2 linked regions of the Spartinivicinus marinus genome follow. The protein of the gene in region 1 interacts with the protein of each later gene in a pairwise test. Links are inferred from orthologs where the notes say so. Each region holds a gene or a part of one and is shown on either strand. Other genes may lie near its edges. The genes, in order: dnaE and dnaQ.

The links.
Region 2: the proteins of dnaE (region 1) and dnaQ interact in binary tests that used the Escherichia coli proteins (3 or more experiments, as listed by UniProt). The link is inferred for Spartinivicinus marinus from one-to-one orthologs.

The regions. Positions count from the first base shown.
Region 1 is NZ_JAPJZK010000001.1:903,407-907,818, forward strand. What follows is about bases 242-4,330. They hold dnaE (DNA polymerase III subunit alpha), read right to left. Parts: upstream 3,946-4,330; coding sequence 442-3,945; downstream 242-441. Other genes in these bases: OQE68_RS04345 (acetyl-CoA carboxylase carboxyltransferase subunit alpha), read right to left, coding at 242-307; OQE68_RS04355 (substrate-binding periplasmic protein), read left to right, coding at 4,262-4,330. In the rest of the region: more of OQE68_RS04345, read right to left, coding at 1-241; more of OQE68_RS04355, read left to right, coding at 4,331-4,412. UniProt on the Escherichia coli protein: DNA polymerase III is a complex, multichain enzyme responsible for most of the replicative synthesis in bacteria. This DNA polymerase also exhibits 3' to 5' exonuclease activity. The alpha chain is the DNA polymerase catalytic subunit.
Region 2 is NZ_JAPJZK010000001.1:215,714-219,024, forward strand. What follows is about bases 162-3,149. They hold dnaQ (DNA polymerase III subunit epsilon), read right to left. Parts: upstream 2,026-3,149; coding sequence 1,297-2,025; downstream 162-1,296. Other genes in these bases: nhaB (sodium/proton antiporter NhaB), read left to right, coding at 162-1,265; rnhA (ribonuclease HI), read right to left, coding at 2,065-2,502; OQE68_RS01030 (class I SAM-dependent methyltransferase), read right to left, coding at 2,532-3,149. In the rest of the region: more of nhaB, read left to right, coding at 1-161; more of OQE68_RS01030, read right to left, coding at 3,150-3,308. UniProt on the Escherichia coli protein: DNA polymerase III is a complex, multichain enzyme responsible for most of the replicative synthesis in bacteria. The epsilon subunit contain the editing function and is a proofreading 3'-5' exonuclease.

The sequences.
Region 1 (4,412 bases):
CGCCTACAATTGACTGGTCATCTGCAAACTTACGATCACCATGTAACTCATCAAAATCATTAAAAATATACTCAACATAATCGAGAGTATATGGCCGCTGAGGGTGACGAGCGATTTGCGCTCGTTGCCAAGCGGTTAACTTGCTGAAAACCTGCTGAGTCAGCGACTTACTTTTAGTCTTAAGCTTTTCTATTTCTTCAGCAATATCAATATCATAACTGCTGTTCTGCTCAGTTGAACTTAGGCTTTCTATTTTGGCTTCCAGCTCTGCAATCGGCTGCTCAAAGTCTAGGTATTGGGGGTTCATAGTCGTAATTCTTGCCTTACTATTACGGTGGCTGCTAACGGATTATGCCCAACTAAAAAGGAGCATAAGATACGTGATTGTGACTACTTAGTCGAGTGCAGTGACACAATAGACCTGTTTTATCATTTAACAAATTATCCATACTGCAACTCAACTGAATTTTTTCCATACTGTTTTTTCAGCGCTTGAATTAGCTCATCAGTTGGGGCTATCCACCATTGATCAGACAATATCAATTTAGCCTTCGCATCAGGTTTTTGGTATTCAATGGTAATGGGTAGCTGCCCTTTATATTCTGCCAACAGGGTAGCCAAATTCTCTACAAAACCTGGCTTAAAGGCTTGCTCTGAAATTACTAACTGAAGCTGTCGTGCATATTTGCTGCGTGCTTCCGTTAAATTAGCTAACGATTTAGCACGTACTTTCAGGTTATTAGTGTAGTCATCATGACTCACTTCACCTTCTACAATAACTAACGCATCTTTTTCCAGTTGCTGCTGATACTGTTCAAATTGATCTGAGAATACAGAGACCTCAATTCTTGCAGTACGATCATCCAAAGTGATAAAGGCCATTTTCTGGCCACGCTTGTTACGCATGACTCGCAAAGCAACGATCAATCCTGCAATGTACTGGCTTTCTCGGGCTGGTCTTAAATCAACAATGCGATTTCTGATAATGTGTCTAATTTCAGACTCATACTGATCTATGGGGTGACCAGTTAAATACAGCCCAAGGGTTTCTTTTTCTCCTAACAAGCGCTGGTTATCAGGCCACTCATAGGTGTTATAGTAATACTCATAACAGTCTTGCTCAGTTTCAGCTATTAGCTCACCAAACAAGTCACCATGACCACTGTCCTGGCTTTTTGCTTCTTGATCAGCTGCTTTTAACGCATCTTCCATAGCAGCGAACAAGACAGCTCGATTTTTACCTAGCAATGCCTTTTCCTGATATCGAGCTGGGCCCAGTCGGTCCAAAGCCCCTGAACGTACAAGAGCTTCCATCACCCGTTTATTAATTTTTTTACCATCTATGCGTTTACAAAAATCAAATAGATCCTTAAAAGCACCACCAGCTTTTCGTGCTTCAACTATGGCTTCAATCGGGCCTTCTCCAACGCCTTTAATTGCCCCTAAACCATAAACGATGTCATCCTGATCGCTCACGATAAATTTATATTCACTGATATTCACATTGGGTGGTGTAATATTCAGCTTCATCGAGCGGCATTCTTCAATCAGAATCACCACTTTATCAGTATTATGAATATCTGAAGACAACACCGCAGCCATAAATTCTGCTGGGAAATAGGCTTTCAGCCAGGCTGTTTGATAAGAAACTAGCGCATAAGCAGCTGAGTGAGACTTGTTAAATCCATAGCCTGCGAACTTTTCCATCAAATCAAAAATATAAGTCGCTTGTTCTGCAGGAATGTGATTGTCCGATGCACCCTTATTAAATATTTCCCGCTGTTTGGCCATTTCTTCAGGTTTTTTCTTACCCATAGCTCGACGAAGCATATCAGCCTGGCCTAAAGAGTAATTAGCCAGCACCTGGGCAATCTGCATAACCTGTTCCTGATATAGGATTACACCATACGTGTTGGATAATACTGGTTCCAAATCAGGGTGGGGATATTCGACGGTAGCACGGCCATGCTTACGATTAATAAAGTCATCCACCATCCCTGACTGAAGTGGTCCTGGCCGAAACAATGCTACCAATGCGATAATATCTTCAAAACAGCTAGGCAATAGACGCTTAATCAGTTCTTTCATCCCACGGGACTCAAGCTGAAACACTGCCGTTGTTTCCGCTCGCTGCAGCAATTTAAATACTAACTCATCGCCTAAATTTATCTGGCTAATATCAATGGGTGCTTCACTTCTAATCGCCCGACGCTTATTAATTGTTTCTAATGCCCAATCAATAATGGTGAGGGTTCTTAACCCCAAAAAGTCGAACTTAACCAACCCAGCCTGCTCAACATCATCTTTATCAAACTGAGTAACTAAGCCATGACCTTCTTCATCACAATAAAGGGGAGCAAAGTCTGTGAGTTTAGTTGGTGCAATCACTACACCACCAGCATGCTTCCCTACATTACGGGTTGTCCCTTCCAGCTTAAGGGCCATCTCCCAAATTTCTTGAGCGGCTTCATCGCCAGCTAAAAACTCTCGAATGGTTTCTTCTTGCTCATAGGCTTTAGATAACGTCATCCCTACTTCGAAGGGAATCATTTTAGACAGTTTATCCGCTAACCCATAGGACTTACCTTGCACCCTTGCCACATCTCGCACTACTGCTTTCGCAGCCATGGTTCCAAAAGTGATAATTTGGGAAACTGCATCCCGACCATAGTTTTGCGCGACATAATCAATGACCCGGTCCCGGCCATCCATACAGAAGTCAACGTCAAAGTCAGGCATCGACACCCGCTCTGGATTCAAAAACCGCTCAAATAGCAAGTCATATTCTAATGGATCGAGATCAGTAATTTTCTGAGCATAGGCCACCAACGAGCCTGCACCCGAACCTCGCCCAGGGCCTACCGGTACGCCGTTATTTTTCGCCCACTGAATAAAGTCCATCACGATTAAGAAATAACCGGGAAATCCCATCTGTAGGATAATATCCAGTTCGAAATTAAGTCGATCAATATACTGCTGGTGCAGGTTTTCATAGTCTGGCGTGGATGGATCTAAAGTTAAAGCCAAACGCTCTTCAAGCCCTTGACGGGAAAACTCACGGAAAAACTGATCCATGGTTTTACCTTCTGGCACCGGATATTCTGGCAAGAAATACTTACCTAGCTGCACCTCAATGGTACAACGTTTGGCAATTTCTACTGTATTGGTCAGCGCTTCTGGAATATCAGCAAAAATCTCAGCCATTTCCTCAGGAGAGCGCAAATACTGTTGTTCACTGTACCGTCGCGGACGACGGGGGTCGTCTAATACTCTGCTCTCACCAATACACACCCTTGCCTCATGAGCATCAAAGTCTTCTTGATGTAAAAAACGGACATCATTGGTTGCAACAACAGGACAGTGGCAAATTTCAGCCAGCGCTACCGCAGCATGTAAATATTCTTCATCATTTTCGCGCCCAGTCCGTTGTAGCTCTAAATAAAAACGATCAGGAAAAATTGCCTGCCACTCTTTAACTATTGACTCAGCTTGCTGCTGATGGCCAGCCAGTAGCGCACAACCAATCTCACTGAGCTTGCCCCCAGAAATGGCAATTAATCCTGCCGACTTACCCTTAAGCCAATCCTTTTTGATTATGGCTTTGTCATGATGCTGGTTGGTTTGATAAGCCTGTGAAATCAGTTCCGTTAAATTACGATACCCTTCTTTATTTTGTATTAATAGCAACATTGGTAATGGAGAAGCATCGGCTTCTTCATTTTCCAGCCAAATATCTACACCACAGATAGGCTTAATCCCTGAAGCCAACGCAGCTTTATAAAACTTAACTAAAGCATACAAATTCATTTGATCTGTCACAGCAACAGCCGGCATTCCTTTAGCTGCTGTTTCAGCAATCAAAGGCTTAATTTTTACAATGCCATCAATCAGTGAATACTCTGTATGTAATCGCAGATGAACAAAATTTGGCGCGTTATTAGACATGGAGTCCTCTAAAGCCTAAGTGACTAAACATAAAATCTTTTGCGGCTATAATGAATTTGGCTAAGTAAGTTTAACTAATGACCTGATAGTCAACTGAGTTTTGTATTTTCACAACATAACAGTTCAGCTATTTTATAAAACCCCAATTTATTTACTAGCCCGAATATTTCTTCTACTCTCAAAGAGCTTGCAGACTCTATCAAAACAGCCCACTCATTGGTTTATTTGCAAAAGACTCGCACCTAACAAAAAAGTGTGTTTTCATTATCAGTCACGTGCAATACAACAAAATCGAAAGCCATGTAGAGTCACACTAATGCTTTGCCCTAGTCCACAACAAATATTACAACACCGACTAGTTTGCCTGATTGTTGTGCTGACTTTAATAAGTATTTCCAGTCAGTCTGTTGCTCACTGCTCCCGAATTAAAGTATCAGGCAACCCAGAATACCCACCATTATTGTGGC
Region 2 (3,311 bases), 690 kb from region 1 along the record:
CATCACCTGATGCACTTAAGCATGAAGTAGAACAAAACTTTCCCGTTATCCTGCTCCTGATGTTTATGGTTGCAGGGATCTACTTTATGAAAGATTTACTGCTGTTTACTTTTACCAAGATCCTGATTTCTGTTCGTTCAAAAGTCATTCTATCACTGTTATTTTCCATTGTTGCTGCTGTTTTATCCGCCTTCCTTGATGCGTTAACAGTGACAGCGGTCGTTATCAGTGTTGGCGTAGGCTTTTACTCCGTTTATCACAAAGTTGCCTCAGGTAAAAAATTCCAACACTCAGAACATGACCCCCATGCTGATGACAGTATTGTGGATATTCATCGGCGCGATCTAGAGCAATTTCGAGCTTTCTTGCGTAGTTTAATGATGCATGCCGCTGTTGGTACAGCCCTGGGTGGCGTGTGTACCATGGTGGGTGAGCCACAAAACCTATTAATTGCAGAAAAAGTAGGCTGGGATTTTATTGCCTTCTTCTTGGTCATGATGCCAGTCACTATGCCTGTTCTTGCGGCAGGTTTATTAACTGTCATTGTCTTAGAGAAAACTCACTGGTTTGGTTATGGTGAGCAAATTCCTGAAAGTGTTAGAGCTGTCTTGGTTGACTTTGCCAAAGAAGAAGCGGCACAACGTAATAAAAAGGATATTGCCAGTTTAATCATTCAAGCTATTGCGGGCATTTTACTCGTCTTAGGGCTTGCCTTTCATGTAGCAGAGGTAGGCTTTATTGGGTTATTGGTGATTGTGGTAATTACTGCTTTCACGGGCATAATTGAAGAACATCAAATTGGTAAAGCCTTTGAAGAAGCACTCCCCTTTACCGCACTACTTGTCGTATTTTTTGGTATTGTAGCGGTTATTCATGACCAGCATCTGTTTTCACCTATCATAAACTGGGTATTAGAAATGGATGTATCCGCCCAACCTGGCATGTTCTTTATTGCTAACGGTTTATTATCAATGATCAGCGATAACGTATTTGTTGCCACTGTTTATATTAACGAAGTGAAACAGGTATTTGATAATGGCCTGATTAGTAAAGAGCATTTTGAAAAGCTAGCTATCGCTATCAACACCGGTACTAACCTACCCAGTGTGGCTACGCCCAATGGCCAAGCTGCATTCTTATTCCTGCTAACGTCTGCCTTAGCACCTTTAATTCGCCTTTCCTATGGAAAAATGGTGATCATGGCATTGCCTTACACGCTAGTTCTAGGTGGAGTGGGTTATTTCATGGTAACCCACTTTATTTAGTAGTCATTTCAAGGGGCTTCAGAGCCCCTTATCAATGACTACTCTCATACTTATCTCGCCACACACATTGGCCTTGCTGTGCAATGACATCAAGCTTTGCCTCATGAGCAGCTAACTCATCTGCGGTAGCGCTAATCACAGGTAGAGGTGGCCGATCAGCAGCAAGCCGCTTGATTTGCCCCTGATTACTCTGCCCTCCTCCTTGGTTTTGAGAACTGCCTCCAAAAGCAAGTGCCGTTTGCCCACCCGTCATTAGCAAATAAACATCTGCTAGTATTTCCGCATCCAATAATGCGCCATGATAAGTCCGTGCTGAATTATCAACTCCATAACGTTTACAGAGTGCATCCAAATTATTTTTAGCGCCAGGGTGTTTATTTCTTGCTAACACTAATGAGTCAGTAATACGACAATAGTTTTCTACGGTGCCAGGATTATTGCTGGCTAACAGCCCAAACTCATGATTAATAAAGCCCACATCAAAGGGTGCATTATGAATAACCAGCTCAGCGCCTTTAATAAACTCAAAAAAGTCAGCCGCTATTTCAGCAAATACCGGTTTATCCACCAACATTTCATTAGTAATACCATGAATTTCAATTGCTTCCTGCTCCACTTCACGCTGAGGATTAATGTATTGGTGGTAAGAATTACCCGTTAGCTTGCGATTAATGACCTCAACACAGCCAATTTCGATAATTCGGTGGCCCTGCTTTGGATCAATACCTGTGGTTTCAGTATCCAGCACAATTGTGCGCATCGTGTTGCTACCTGATTCAATTTTGTGTTGATAAAAAATTTACGACAAAAGCGTTGTAATACCTTGGTTTGCTAGCTCATCCGCTCGCTCATTCTCTGGATGGCCACTATGACCTTTTACCCAACACCATTCTACCTGATGCTTACTGGTTTGCTCTGCCAGCTGCTGCCATAAGTCCTGATTTTTGACTGGTTGATTAGATGATGTACGCCAGTTACGGGCAACCCAACGAGGTAGCCACTGGGTAATACCTTGGCGTACATATTGAGAGTCGGTGGTGATACTCACTTGACAGGAACGTTTCAAAGCTTTCAGGCCTTCAATCGCCGCCATTAATTCCATTCGATTATTGGTGGTGTTTTCTTCACCACCAAATAGCTCTTTTTCAACCCCTCCATAACGGAGTAGAGCCCCCCACCCTCCAGGTCCTGGATTACCTTTACAAGCACCATCAGTAAAAATTTCAACTTGCTTCATCAAACGCTCATTTATCCAATTAAAACGACTTATCGCCTGGTCGTTGGTTCAGCCAGGGGTAGTGTCACCACCTTAGGAGCCGTTGGTCGCCATAATGGCTTAATTGGCGTCATCCCCACAGTTTCCTTGGTGGCCTGCATTATATAAAAACTACCAATGCCTAGCCCAATGGATTCACAGTAACGATCCAATTTGGTGGGGTAGTAGGTATCCGCCAACTTTACAGCCGGATAGCATACTTTATCCAGAGAAAACCCTAACAACTTAAACCAGTCTTGTAAGCGCCCTGGACGAATAAAGTGTGCTTGACGTAAAAACTTGTAATGAGGGAACCCAAGGCCACGCCACAGGTTCAATAAGCTATAAGGGTTAAACCCAATTACAATGAGCTTACCACCTGGAATAATCGCTTTATTCGCTTCAAAAAGCAGCCGGTGTGGGTTTTCAAAAAACTCTAACGCATGATGGAGAAGCACCATATCAACACTGTTGGGTTGTATCGGCCATTCCGTGAGGGAACCTTGTAATTGCGAGCAGTTGGTTGTAATTAAACGAGGGGTTAAAATGACTTTGTGGGCGATTCTACAGGTATCAACCAGACGTAAATCTGGAGAAACACCTACTTGCACCAGATGATAACCAAAAATATAAGGTAACCAATGCTCTAATTGTTGAGCTTGGATAGCGAGTAGTCGCACCCCCAAAGGTGAGGATAACCAATGGTGCAACTCTGGCAGCAGCCGGTAAAATGCCCGATGCTGGCCACTGAACCAGCGATCAGGTTCTGTTGTATTATTAAACAGCATGGC